3 linked regions of the Spartinivicinus marinus genome follow. The main gene of each other region encodes a partner of the protein of the gene in region 3 in a complex. Links are inferred from orthologs where the notes say so. Each region holds a gene or a part of one and is shown on either strand. Other genes may lie near its edges.

What was found. The genes of interacting proteins can lie anywhere in the genome.
Region 1: the proteins of accD (region 3) and accC are in contact, whole or in part, in a solved structure (PDB 8UXZ), measured with the Escherichia coli proteins. The link is inferred for Spartinivicinus marinus from one-to-one orthologs.
Region 2: the proteins of accD (region 3) and OQE68_RS04345 are in contact, whole or in part, in a solved structure (PDB 8UXZ), measured with the Escherichia coli proteins. The link is inferred for Spartinivicinus marinus from one-to-one orthologs.

The regions. Positions count from the first base shown.
Region 1 is NZ_JAPJZK010000001.1:3,452,768-3,456,716, reverse strand. What follows is about bases 1,053-3,949. They hold accC (acetyl-CoA carboxylase biotin carboxylase subunit), read left to right. Parts: upstream 1,053-1,779; coding sequence 1,780-3,120; downstream 3,121-3,949. Other genes in these bases: prmA (50S ribosomal protein L11 methyltransferase), read left to right, coding at 3,164-3,949; accB (acetyl-CoA carboxylase biotin carboxyl carrier protein), read left to right, coding at 1,286-1,750; aroQ (type II 3-dehydroquinate dehydratase), read left to right, coding at 1,053-1,133. Also shown: protein-disulfide reductase DsbD, read left to right, coding at 1-384; more of aroQ, read left to right, coding at 693-1,052. UniProt on the Escherichia coli protein: This protein is a component of the acetyl coenzyme A carboxylase complex; first, biotin carboxylase catalyzes the carboxylation of the carrier protein and then the transcarboxylase transfers the carboxyl group to form malonyl-CoA.
Region 2 is NZ_JAPJZK010000001.1:901,733-905,621, forward strand. Bases 1-2,837 are described here. They hold OQE68_RS04345 (acetyl-CoA carboxylase carboxyltransferase subunit alpha), read right to left. Parts: upstream 1,982-2,837; coding sequence 1,019-1,981; downstream 1-1,018. Other genes in these bases: tilS (tRNA lysidine(34) synthetase TilS), read right to left, coding at 1-931; dnaE (DNA polymerase III subunit alpha), read right to left, coding at 2,116-2,837. Also shown: more of dnaE, read right to left, coding at 2,838-3,889. UniProt on the Escherichia coli protein: Component of the acetyl coenzyme A carboxylase (ACC) complex. First, biotin carboxylase catalyzes the carboxylation of biotin on its carrier protein (BCCP) and then the CO(2) group is transferred by the carboxyltransferase to acetyl-CoA to form malonyl-CoA.
Region 3 is NZ_JAPJZK010000001.1:289,776-296,084, reverse strand. The notes cover bases 3,424-6,309. They hold accD (acetyl-CoA carboxylase, carboxyltransferase subunit beta), read left to right. Parts: upstream 3,424-4,299; coding sequence 4,300-5,319; downstream 5,320-6,309. Other genes in these bases: folC (bifunctional tetrahydrofolate synthase/dihydrofolate synthase), read left to right, coding at 5,309-6,309; trpA (tryptophan synthase subunit alpha), read left to right, coding at 3,424-4,127. Also shown: OQE68_RS01385 (FimV/HubP family polar landmark protein), read left to right, coding at 1-422; tRNA pseudouridine(38-40) synthase TruA, read left to right, coding at 514-1,374; OQE68_RS01375 (phosphoribosylanthranilate isomerase), read left to right, coding at 1,479-2,117; trpB (tryptophan synthase subunit beta), read left to right, coding at 2,095-3,318; more of trpA, read left to right, coding at 3,330-3,423.

The DNA of each region.
Region 1 (3,949 bases), 3.2 Mb from region 3 along the record:
CCTACCAACAACAACCAGGGCTTCACTAAAATTTACACAACCCAGGAGTTACAGCAGGCACTAGCTAAAGCTAAAAATCAGCAAAAACCTGTTATGGTTGATTTATATGCCGACTGGTGTATTTCCTGCAAAGTCATAGAGCGCGAAGTATTTCCTGCAGAAAATGTGAAACCTCTTCTTAGCCAATTTTCATTGATCAAGCTTGATATCACCGCTTTCAATCAAAACCAACAACAGCTGCTCAAACAATACTCAATTTTTGGCCCACCAGCGCTGCTATTCTTCAGCCGAACCGGTGAAGAATTAGCAAATCTTCGTGTACAGGGAGAGATAACCGCTAACTCCCTGGAAAATCACTTAAGATCGACGCTAAATCGCAGCTAACTCCTGCAAGCTTGAACATTTGCTTCTATAATTACCAGTTCAGCCCTAAAAATGGATAAAGTTACGCGATCTTGCATACAATATTAGAGATTTTGCGTTCAAAGTCTTTAATCATGCAAATAGTGGACAGCGGCTGCCATTTTATGCACAATCGGCCGTTACATTTTTGATCATTAACTCTGTCATTACCCGTTACTGTCAGCATAAACCAGTTAATAAGGTAACTGCTGGCAGCAGTTGAGTATGACCTCAGTCGGCATGATTTGTAGTACAAGCGGAGACAGCTCAAACTCTGAGAGCCTTAACTTATGGCAACAATCTTAGTGCTGCACGGGCCTAATTTAAATTTATTAGGCACTCGGGAACCAACTATTTATGGTTCAACTACTTTAGATGATATCAACCAGACCCTGACCACTCAGGCCGTTGATCATGGTCATCACCTGCAAACACTGCAAAGTAATGCAGAGTACGAGTTAATTGAACGGATTCATGACGCAAAGCGTGAAGGGGTTAACTTTATTATTTTTAATCCTGCGGCTTTTACGCATACGAGCGTGGCACTGCGCGATGCATTATTAGGGGTAGAGATTCCTTTTATCGAGGTTCACCTTTCTAACGTCTATCAACGTGAACCTTTTCGGCATCATTCTTACTTTTCGGATGTTGCTGTTGGGGTAATTTGCGGGCTGGGTAATCAAGGCTACGAGCTAGCACTACAAGCAGCCATCAAACAGCTAGAAAACTAAGAGCTAAAGAGGCACACCTGCTGCATTTTTTAGCGCTTTGCAAAACTTAAGACCAAACAAAAATTTAAAACCAGTAAAAGCACAACAAATATCAGTACGTCACTGTTTTGTTTTTGCTTCAACAATAAGTTCAATTTATCCGAGATGACGCTATGGATATTAGAAAAGTAAAAAAACTGATCGAGTTACTAGAAGAGTCTGGTATTGATGAACTGGAAATCAAAGAGGGTGAGGAGTCAGTTCGTATTAGCCGACACGCTAACTCACCTATGATTGCTCCTGCTCAATACGCAATAGCTGCACCAGCAGCGCCAGCGCCTATTGCTGCGGCAGCAGCTCCAGCGGAAACAAAAGAAGAGTCTACACCTGCTGCCAAGCCAACAGGCCACCAAGTAACTTCACCGATGGTAGGTACTTTTTACCGCGCACCTTCTCCTAGCTCACCTGCTTTTGCTGAAGTTGGCCAACATGTTAAAGCTGGCGATGTTTTGTGTATTGTTGAAGCAATGAAAATGATGAACCAAATCGAAGCTGACAAAACAGGCACAATCGAAGCCATTTTGGTGGAAAACGGTCAACCTGTAGAGTTTGATCAGCCGCTGTTTACCATCGTTTAAACCGACTCGACAGTAGCAGGATACCCACCATGCTTGAGAAAGTACTCATTGCCAACCGAGGGGAAATTGCACTACGGATTTTACGAGCCTGCAAAGAGCTTGGCATCAAAACCGTTGCAGTCCACTCTAAAGCGGATGAATCACTAATGCATGTACGCTTAGCAGATGAAAGCGTTTGCATTGGTCCAAACAACCCCACTGAAAGCTACTTAAATATTCCGGCTCTTATTAGCGCAGCAGAAGTTACTGATGCTGTCGCTATCCACCCAGGCTATGGGTTTTTAGCTGAAAATGCTGACTTTGCAGAGCAAGTAGAGAACAGCGGCTTTACCTTTATTGGCCCATCACCTGATGTGATTCGCTTAATGGGTGACAAAGTGTCCGCCATTAAAGCTATGCAAAAAGCAGGTGTTCCCACCGTACCTGGCTCAAATGGCCCACTAACGGGTGACAAAGAGCGCTCTCTTGCCATTGCCCGTGATATTGGCTATCCAGTTATTGTTAAAGCATCTGGTGGTGGCGGTGGTCGTGGTATGCGAGTTGTTCATAGTGAAGCCCACTTACTTAGTGCAATTAATGTTACCCAATCTGAAGCCTTGGCTGCTTTTGGTAATGAAATGGTTTATCTGGAAAAATTTCTGGAAAACCCACGCCACGTTGAAGTTCAAATACTCGCCGATGGCCAGGGTAATGCCATTCACTTGGGTGATCGAGACTGTTCACTGCAACGTCGCCATCAAAAGGTTATTGAAGAAGCACCAGCCCCAGGTATTCCTGAAGAAGCGCGCCACGACATTGCTATGCGCTGTGTAAATGCCTGTATTGAAATTGGCTATCGTGGTGCAGGTACTTTTGAGTTTTTATACGAAGATGGCAATTTCTACTTCATTGAAATGAACACTCGGGTTCAGGTTGAGCACCCAGTATCTGAAATGGTGACTGGGGTCGACATTGTGAAAGAGCAACTATTGGTTGCTAGTGGCCAACCTTTAAGTATCAAACAAGAAGATATCACTATTAAAGGTCATGCCATTGAGTGTCGAATCAATGCTGAAGACCCCAAAACCTTTATGCCATCACCTGGTGAGATTAAACACTTCCATGCTCCAGGCGGTATTGGAATTCGTGTCGATTCTCATTTATATAGTGGTTATAAAGTCCCTCCTTATTACGACTCGCTCATCGCTAAAGTCATTAGCTATGGTGAGACCCGAGAAGTTGCCCTGGCTAGAATGCGTCACGCGCTAGATGAGCTGGTTGTGCATGGTATTCGTACTAATGCTCCACTACATGCAGAGCTGGTAAGAGATGCTAATTTCGCCAAAGGTGGGGTTAATATTCATTATCTGGAACAAAAGCTATCTCAGTAATCTGTAGATAGTCATTGAGGCGAGCTTAGTTAAGCTCGCCTCAATGACTACTCAAGCTAAAAGCTATCCCCTCATGCCCTGGATTCAAGTCAAACTGGATACAACCCGCGACCAAAGCGAAGCACTGGAAGATTTACTGCTGGCAATTGGCGCCAAAGCCGTTACTTTACAAGATGGCCAAGACCAACCAGTTTTTGAGCCAGCCTTAGGTACAACCCCACTTTGGGACAGTACCCAGGTCATTGGCCTGTTTGAGGCAAATACAGAAGTGGATTTGGTATTGGCATTTTTAGCTAATGAACTTAGCCCACTGCCACTACCCAATTGCAAAGTAGAAATAGTTGAGGATAAAGACTGGGAGCGGGAGTGGATGGACAACTATCATCCTATCCAATTTGGAAAAAGGCTCTGGGTTTGCCCCAGCTGGCGAGAAACTCCTGATCCTAGTGCAGCTAACTTGATTTTGGACCCCGGCCTGGCATTTGGTACTGGCACTCACCCTACCACAGCGCTGTGTTTAGAGTGGCTAGGCAACAATGAAATAGCTAATCAACAAGTGATTGACTATGGCTGCGGCTCAGGGATCTTAGGTATTGCTGCATTAATTCTTGGGGCTACCAATGTAGCTGCTATTGATAATGACCCCCAAGCATTAGAAGCAACGATTGCCAATGGTCAGCGCAATAATATAGCAGCTAATCGTTTACACACATTCTTACCTGAACAAGCACCTGATCAACCTATAGACATTATGCTAGCGAATATCCTAGCAGGGCCTTTAATCAACCTTGCCGAACGGTTAGCTTCTTTAACCAAAACAGGTGGTAAA
Region 2 (3,889 bases), 610 kb from region 3 along the record:
CGACAATTGTTGGCATTGCATCCTCTGCGGCCATTAGCAGCGAGTTTTCAATCTCCAACAGCAGTGGCCGAGTGATATTAATATCTACAAATTTTAGCCAGTAGCGGATTAAATTATGTCGCCTGGGGGAAGGTAGCTTTAGTAGGTGTTGGCAGCTGAGTGGCAGAATCGATAATCCCTGACGCCAGTGTGCAGGCGGGCTAACCTGTGTAGTCTGATAGTCTAGCTGGGCCATATCCTCCAGAATACTGGCTGCATCCTGACAATGCCCTTGGGTGCCTATTAGTTGGCGATATAAATTCGGCCAGTGACATTCCAGCTTGGGCAAAATCTCATGCCGCAAAAAGTTACGACTAAAATCCAGTGTCTCATTAGACTCATCTTCCACCCAGATTAATTGATGCTGCTGGGCGTAATGGAGTAAATCAGTTTTGGTATACTTCAACAAAGGCCGGAATAGCCGGGCTTTACCAATCATACGACTGCTAGGCATCCCAGCTAAACCAGAAACGCCTGAACCACGACAGAAACGAAATAACAGCGTTTCCAACTGATCTTGCAAATGATGCCCTAACAGTAATACATCAGTTGCCTCTAAAAATACTTCGAAAGCCTGATATCTCTCTGCCCTTGCAGCCTCCTCAATGCCGTTACCAGTAGACCTAACCTCAACCTGCCTTACGACAAAATCACAACCCAATTGAGTAGCCAGCCTTTGGCAATGCTTTTCCCACTGTTTGGCATTAGGGCTTAAGCCATGATTAACATGAAGAGCAACTAAAGGTAATTGATATTGAGCAGCAAAACGGCAGGTTAAACTCAATAAAACAGTTGAATCTAAGCCTCCACTAAAAGCCACTACCAGCCGAGTGGGCGAATAGTCAGCTAACAAGCGCTCCAGTTTTTGACAGTATAACTGTGGCAGGTCCATGACGTTTTATACGTTATTAGTTTAATAAAATGGCAACACTAAAAAGCCGACTAAAGAGTCGGCTTTTTGTTAGAGAATATTAGGCTGTTACTGGCCAAACGAGCCATACGACATCAGACGTTTGTACCGTAAATCCAGTAGCTCTTCAATTGAGTGACGCTTTAACACATCTAACTCTTTAATCAGCGACTCTTTAATACTAGCCGCAATCTGCACAGGATCCCGATGAGCACCACCTAATGGTTCTGGAATTAGCCTGTCGACAAAACCAAGCTCTAATAAACGGTCAGCGGTGATCCCCATTGCCTCAGCTGCATCGGCTGCTTTTTCAGCGCTTTTCCATAAAATAGAGGCACAACCTTCTGGTGATATAACCGAATAAGTAGAGTATTGCAGCATCATTAAGTGATCACACACACCTACTGCCAATGCACCACCTGAGCCCCCTTCTCCTATCACCGTAGAAATAATCGGTGTTTTCAAGCGGGACATTACCGCCAGGTTATAAGCAATGGCCTCACTTTGACCCCGCTCTTCTGCATCAATACCAGGATAGGCACCTGGTGTATCAATAAACGTCAATACAGGTATTTTAAACCGCTCCGCTAGCTCCATTAACCGGCATGCTTTTCGATAACCTTCTGGCTTTGGCATACCAAAGTTGCGGCGTACTTTATCCTTTACATCGCGGCCTTTTTGATGACCAATAATCATCACAGGCTGATTTTCCAGTCTACCAATACCGCCTACAATTGACTGGTCATCTGCAAACTTACGATCACCATGTAACTCATCAAAATCATTAAAAATATACTCAACATAATCGAGAGTATATGGCCGCTGAGGGTGACGAGCGATTTGCGCTCGTTGCCAAGCGGTTAACTTGCTGAAAACCTGCTGAGTCAGCGACTTACTTTTAGTCTTAAGCTTTTCTATTTCTTCAGCAATATCAATATCATAACTGCTGTTCTGCTCAGTTGAACTTAGGCTTTCTATTTTGGCTTCCAGCTCTGCAATCGGCTGCTCAAAGTCTAGGTATTGGGGGTTCATAGTCGTAATTCTTGCCTTACTATTACGGTGGCTGCTAACGGATTATGCCCAACTAAAAAGGAGCATAAGATACGTGATTGTGACTACTTAGTCGAGTGCAGTGACACAATAGACCTGTTTTATCATTTAACAAATTATCCATACTGCAACTCAACTGAATTTTTTCCATACTGTTTTTTCAGCGCTTGAATTAGCTCATCAGTTGGGGCTATCCACCATTGATCAGACAATATCAATTTAGCCTTCGCATCAGGTTTTTGGTATTCAATGGTAATGGGTAGCTGCCCTTTATATTCTGCCAACAGGGTAGCCAAATTCTCTACAAAACCTGGCTTAAAGGCTTGCTCTGAAATTACTAACTGAAGCTGTCGTGCATATTTGCTGCGTGCTTCCGTTAAATTAGCTAACGATTTAGCACGTACTTTCAGGTTATTAGTGTAGTCATCATGACTCACTTCACCTTCTACAATAACTAACGCATCTTTTTCCAGTTGCTGCTGATACTGTTCAAATTGATCTGAGAATACAGAGACCTCAATTCTTGCAGTACGATCATCCAAAGTGATAAAGGCCATTTTCTGGCCACGCTTGTTACGCATGACTCGCAAAGCAACGATCAATCCTGCAATGTACTGGCTTTCTCGGGCTGGTCTTAAATCAACAATGCGATTTCTGATAATGTGTCTAATTTCAGACTCATACTGATCTATGGGGTGACCAGTTAAATACAGCCCAAGGGTTTCTTTTTCTCCTAACAAGCGCTGGTTATCAGGCCACTCATAGGTGTTATAGTAATACTCATAACAGTCTTGCTCAGTTTCAGCTATTAGCTCACCAAACAAGTCACCATGACCACTGTCCTGGCTTTTTGCTTCTTGATCAGCTGCTTTTAACGCATCTTCCATAGCAGCGAACAAGACAGCTCGATTTTTACCTAGCAATGCCTTTTCCTGATATCGAGCTGGGCCCAGTCGGTCCAAAGCCCCTGAACGTACAAGAGCTTCCATCACCCGTTTATTAATTTTTTTACCATCTATGCGTTTACAAAAATCAAATAGATCCTTAAAAGCACCACCAGCTTTTCGTGCTTCAACTATGGCTTCAATCGGGCCTTCTCCAACGCCTTTAATTGCCCCTAAACCATAAACGATGTCATCCTGATCGCTCACGATAAATTTATATTCACTGATATTCACATTGGGTGGTGTAATATTCAGCTTCATCGAGCGGCATTCTTCAATCAGAATCACCACTTTATCAGTATTATGAATATCTGAAGACAACACCGCAGCCATAAATTCTGCTGGGAAATAGGCTTTCAGCCAGGCTGTTTGATAAGAAACTAGCGCATAAGCAGCTGAGTGAGACTTGTTAAATCCATAGCCTGCGAACTTTTCCATCAAATCAAAAATATAAGTCGCTTGTTCTGCAGGAATGTGATTGTCCGATGCACCCTTATTAAATATTTCCCGCTGTTTGGCCATTTCTTCAGGTTTTTTCTTACCCATAGCTCGACGAAGCATATCAGCCTGGCCTAAAGAGTAATTAGCCAGCACCTGGGCAATCTGCATAACCTGTTCCTGATATAGGATTACACCATACGTGTTGGATAATACTGGTTCCAAATCAGGGTGGGGATATTCGACGGTAGCACGGCCATGCTTACGATTAATAAAGTCATCCACCATCCCTGACTGAAGTGGTCCTGGCCGAAACAATGCTACCAATGCGATAATATCTTCAAAACAGCTAGGCAATAGACGCTTAATCAGTTCTTTCATCCCACGGGACTCAAGCTGAAACACTGCCGTTGTTTCCGCTCGCTGCAGCAATTTAAATACTAACTCATCGCCTAAATTTATCTGGCTAATATCAATGGGTGCTTCACTTCTAATCGCCCGACGCTTA
Region 3 (6,309 bases):
AGGAAGCCTTTATCTTAGACTCTGACGCAATGGAAGATAATCTGGCTGACTTGGATGCAGCTACTGAAAGCCTGGCGGCGGAATTGGCAATTGATGACTTGGATATGGATGACGATATGGATGTAACTGCTGAAGCACCTGTCACAAGACCTGCCCCAGTAGAAGATCACGGCACTGCAACAGCAGTGGCTGAGCCTAAAGTACAAGCTAAGCCTGCAGTAGCAAAAGCCCCTGCTGGTCAAGAGCAGGATTATGAGTTCCTGGCTGATGCCGATGAAGCGGCGACAAAACTGGATTTAGCTCGGGCTTATATTGATATGGGAGATCAGGATGGTGCTCGGGATATTCTGGATGAAGTCATGACTGAAGGTAATGATGTACAGAAAAAAGAAGCACAGGGACTGTTGGATAGCATGGACTAGCGATAATCAGTAATATTTTCCTCACCCCAGCCCTCTGCTAAAGAGGGCGCTTAAAAATCGATGGTGGGTAGTAATCAGACAGTAGGGAGTAATGACTCAGGTGCAATCCCATGATTCAGTCGCTGATCGGCAGCCAGCGACTGAAGTGGCTCAACGCTTTGCTGCCAGTATCGAATATGATGGTTCCCATTATCATGGCTGGCAAGCCCAGCGCTCAGGTATCAAGACCGTTCAACGTGCAGTAGAGGCAGCTATCAGTGAGGTGGCTGATCATCCTCTAACAGTGATTTGTGCAGGGCGGACTGATACCGGAGTACATGGTTGTAATCAAATCATTCACTTTGATAGCACTGCAATACGCTCTGAGCGAAGCTGGGTATTTGGTGCCAATAGTAACCTTCCTAATGATATCTCAGTACGCTGGGTTAAACCGGTGGATGATAGTTTTCATGCTCGTTTTAGTGCAGTGTATCGTCGTTATCGCTATGTCATTCTAAATACCCCAGTGAGGCCTGCCCACTTACCCAATGGGGTCACCTGGAACTATCGGCCCCTGAATGTGGCCTTGATGAGTGAGGCTGCTCAGGCTTTAGAAGGCGAGCATGACTTTAGCTCGTTTCGGGCAATCGGCTGTCAGGCCAAGTCACCAGTTAAGACGATTCATCATTTGCGGGTAGAGCGCTTTGGTGACTTAATTGTTATCGATGTCAAAGCCAATGCATTTTTACATCATATGGTGCGTAATATTGCTGGGGTATTGATGGCCATTGGCTGTAGTAAACGCCCTATCAGCTGGGTAAAAGACGTATTAGCTGCTCGTGACCGAACTCAAGGGGGAGTCACTGCACCACCTTATGGCTTATATTTTGTTGATGTAGGCTATCCTGAGCAATTTGATTTACCTTCCCCTCCCTTAGGCCCATACTTTCTATCACCCTGGCTGACAGAGTAGTTAGTACTAGTCACTGGATAGAATGATTTTGTTTTGAATATCTGGGTTTTGAATAACTGGGTTTTAAATAACAGGGTTTTAAATAACAGGGTTTCGAGTTGTATATGAATCAACGTGTAAGGGTAAAAATTTGTGGTATCACTCGGCTGGTGGATGCGAAGGCAGCCGTGAATGCGGGTGCTGATGCGATTGGCCTGGTGTTTTATGAACAAAGCCCAAGAGCGGTGAATATTCCGCAAGCAGCTGAAATAGCAAGTAGCCTAAGTCCATTTATTACTACTGTTGGTCTGTTTGTGAATGCAACAACTGACTATATACAACAAGTGTTAACAGACGTACCGCTCGGGTTATTGCAATTTCATGGTGATGAGCCTGAAGTTTTTTGTCAGCAATTTAATAAACCTTATATAAAAGCCCTTCGAGTGCGAGAAGGGATGGATATTAACCGTATTATCGGGCAGTATAAGTCGGCGGCAGGTATTTTATTAGATAGCTATCGCCCCGGTATTCCTGGTGGAACCGGTGAAACTTTTAATTGGCAGTGTATTCCTGCTCATCCCAGCAAACCGATTATTCTTGCCGGTGGCTTATCTGCCAATAACGTAGCAATGGCTATTCAACAGGTGAGGCCTTTTGCTGTGGATGTAAGTGGCGGGGTGGAGCAAGCAAAAGGTATTAAGGACCCTGCCAAAATTAATGCGTTTATTCGAGAGGTTGCCAGTGTCTCAACAATACAGTGTTGAAGATCTATTAAAACTACCCGACAGCCGAGGTCATTTTGGGCCTTACGGTGGTCGTTTTGTATCTGAAACCTTGATGGCGGCATTAGCTGAGTTAGAAGAAACTTACCACAAGTTGTGGCGAGATCCAGACTTTCAAGCAGAGTTTGATAAAGACTTGGCTCACTATGTTGGTCGTCCATCTCCACTGTATTTTGCTGAGCGATGGTCTAAGCACCTGGGTGGTGCTCAAGTTTATTTAAAGCGTGAAGATTTAAACCATACCGGTGCCCATAAGGTGAATAACACCATTGGGCAGGCATTGTTGGCTAAACATATGGGCAAGCCTCGGGTGATTGCTGAAACGGGAGCCGGTCAACACGGCGTTGCCTCAGCAACCGTAGCGGCTCGCCTGGGCTTAGAGTGCCATGTCTATATGGGAGCTGAAGACGTTAAACGACAAGCGTTGAACGTATATCGGATGTCACTGTTGGGGGCCGAAGTGATTCCTGTTGAGTCAGGTTCGCGTACCCTGAAAGATGCTTTAAATGAAGCCATGCGGGACTGGGTGACCAATGTAGATAATACCTTTTACATCATTGGGACAGTGGCAGGGCCTCATCCTTATCCTCAAATGGTCCGTGATTTTCAATCAGTCATTGGTCGTGAAGCGCGTAGTCAGTGCCTTGAGCAGACTGGTAAATTACCCGATAGCATTGTGGCTTGTGTTGGGGGGGGCTCTAATGCCATTGGCTTGTTTTATCCCTTTATTGGGGATACCTCCGTTAACATTATCGGAGTAGAAGCGGCTGGCGAAGGCTTAGCCACAGGTCGACATGCAGCACCCTTATGCGCTGGTAAACCAGGGGTATTGCACGGTAATCGTACTTACTTAATGGAAGATGATGCTGGACAGATTATTCATACCCACTCTATTTCAGCAGGCTTAGATTATCCTGGCGTAGGGCCTGAACATGCTTGGTTAAAAGATACGGGTCGAGCAGAATATGTGGCTGTTACTGATCAGGAGGCATTAGCCGCATTTCATCGTTTAACTCGTATGGAAGGGATTATCCCAGCTTTAGAAAGTAGCCATGCGTTAGCTTATGTAGAAAAGCTGGCACCCACGATGGCAAAAGATCAGGTCATTGTGGTCAATTTATCAGGCCGTGGCGATAAAGATATTCATACCGTAGCGGCAATTGATGGCGTGGACTGGAGCTAACGGGGCGAACAATGAGTCGAATACAATCTTGTTTTGAACAACTGAAAAAAACACAACGGAAGGCGTTGATTCCTTATGTCACTGCTGGTGATAATTCACCTCAGCTTACTGTCCCATTAATGCATGCTATGGTGGAAGCGGGAGCCAACATTATTGAGTTAGGAATTCCATTCTCTGATCCCATGGCTGATGGACCTGTGATTCAGCAGGCTTGTGAGAGAGCGCTGTCCCACGGGGTTACGTTGTCAAACGTATTAGCGATGGTGGCTGAGTTCCGTAAGAGAGATAATCAAACGCCTGTTGTATTAATGGGATATCTCAACCCAGTGGAAGTGATGGGGTATCAAGCATTTGCTGAAGCTGCTGCTGATGCGGGTGTCGATGGTGTTTTGACAGTGGACTTACCTCCTGAAGAAGCTGGCCCGTTGGCTGATCAGCTAAAAGCAAAGGATATAGATATTATCTATCTACTGGCCCCCACGACAGCGGAAACTAGAATTAAAACCATTTGTGATAGTGCCTCTGGGTTTATTTATTACGTTTCCTTAAAAGGCGTTACTGGGGCTGCTACCCTTGATGTCGATGCAGTCAATCGTCAGCTGACACGGATTCGGCAATATACCCAGTTGCCTGTGGGTGTCGGGTTTGGTATTCGAGATGCTGAAACTGCCAAGGCAATTGCTCAAACGGCAGATGCTGTAGTTGTTGGTAGTGCAATTGTTAAAAAAATTGCAACAGGTACTGATGATCAAGCCACCATTGCTGCGGTTAAAGACCTGCTAGGCTCGATACGTCAAGCAATTGATTAAAAAGTGCTGTTTGGCGTTTGCCTCTAACCTTATTTTTGAGCAAACGTCAACCGTTCTTATATAGGGTTTTATCGTATTTTTTGTTTGTAGCGGAAGTGCTAGGGTATTGCCCCGGATTATTCATAGGGGTTCTGCATTAGCACCTCCGCTTTGTTATTTTAGGTAGCAACTTATGGCTAATTGGTTATTAGATAAATTTAATCTGCCGTCTTTGTCTGGCTCGAAAAAACACAGTAATGTGCCAGAAGGGCTGTGGAAAAAGTGCGTCAAGTGTGGGGCAATTCTGTATCAGCCAAAGCTTGAGGAAAATCTCGATGTGTGTCCAAAATGTGACCACCATATGCGGATTTCTGCTAGCACACGTTTAGATTACTTTTTAGACCCAGAAAACCGTGAGGAAATTGCTGCAGACTTAGAGCCGGAAGATCGCCTGAAATTCAGAGATAGTAAGAAATATAAAGACCGGTTAAATGCTGCACAAAAACAAACTGGGCAAAGAGATGCACTATTAGCCATGAAAGGCACCGTTCAAGGTGTGCCAGTGGCTGCAGTAGCCTTTGAGTTCTCCTTTATGGGTGGCTCAATGGGGTCTGTCGTGGGAGAGAAGTTTGTTCAGGCTGTAAATGTGTGTTTGGAGCAGCGTTGTGCTTTGGTTTGTTTTGCGGCCAGTGGTGGGGCGCGAATGCAGGAAGCATTATTTTCCTTAATGCAAATGGCAAAAACCAGTGCTGCACTGGAAAAACTAAAAGCTGCGGGTTTACCTTTTATTTCTGTTTTGACCGACCCAGTTTATGGTGGGGTTTCTGCCAGTTTAGCAATGTTAGGGGATGTTAATATTGCTGAGCCAAATGCATTGATTGGTTTTGCTGGTCCTCGAGTTATTGAGCAAACCGTTCGGGAAAAACTACCTGAAGGCTTTCAGCGCAGTGAGTTTTTATTAGAGCATGGCACGGTTGACATGATTTTACAGCGAAGCCAGCTTCGTGAGCGAATTGCCTCATTATTAGAAAAAATGACTTTTTATTTCACTGCGGAATTGGCTGCTAATGAGGTGGCAGCTGAAGAAGAGACGACAGCTGCTGTTGATCAGCCCCAGAGTGATGAAGCCAGTGAAACCAGCGAGCCAGCCGCTGAAGCAAGTACCGCAAATACGGAAGAACAACCTGCAACAGAACCTAAAAATGAGGTTTAAACAGTTACCTGAGTGGCTCTCTTGGTTAGAGGGCCTTCATCCTACTGAAATTGATCTTGGCTTAACGCGTATTCAACAGGTTTTTACCCAGCTTAATCCAGCTAAACTTGGCAAGAGGGTAGTGACGGTTGCGGGCACTAATGGCAAAGGCAGTACTATTGCCATGCTGCAGGCAATTTTGCAACAGGCGGGCTACCGGGTAGGGGTATATACCTCCCCTCACTTTTTACGCTATAACGAGCGGGTGGTGATTAATGGCCAGCCAGTATCGGATAGCCAGTTAATCGCCGCCTTTCATGCCGTTGACATCGCTAGGAAAGATATCTCCCTGACCTACTTTGAGTTTGGCTCCTTAGCAGCTTTTTGGTTGTTTCAGCAACAGCCACTAGATGTTGTATTACTTGAGGTAGGCTTGGGTGGCCGGTTAGACGCAGTCAATATTATTGATCCTGATGTCGCAGTGGTGACCAGTATTGGTTTGGACCATGAAAACTTCCTAGGTAATGAGTTAAATACGATTGCCTGGGAAAAAACCGGTATTGTTCGATCAGGCATTCCACTGATCTACGGTGATGAAACCCTGTATCCATCGGTTATCCAACGAGCTGAAACGGAACCGTTTCAGTTGTTGTGTAAAGGACAGCATTTTACTGCTGAACAGCAAACTAAGACCTGGATATTTAAAGGCAAAACAAACGTTGATGAGGCTGGGGAAGTGGTTGATTGTGAAATACCTGATCTGCCTTATCCTTCGTTGCCTTTTACCAATGCGTTAACTGTTTTGCAAACACTGCAACTGTTATCTTTACAAGTACCTTATGAAGCCATAGTGAAAGGCTTAATGGGTGCTAGCTTATTAGGTCGTTTGCAAATTGAGCATGTAACGATTAAAGATAAACCCGTTAAACTGATTTTAGATGTTGCTCATAACCCGGCTGCAGCACACATGGTGGCACAACGTTTAAAACAAGCCCATCATTCTCAGCGTGC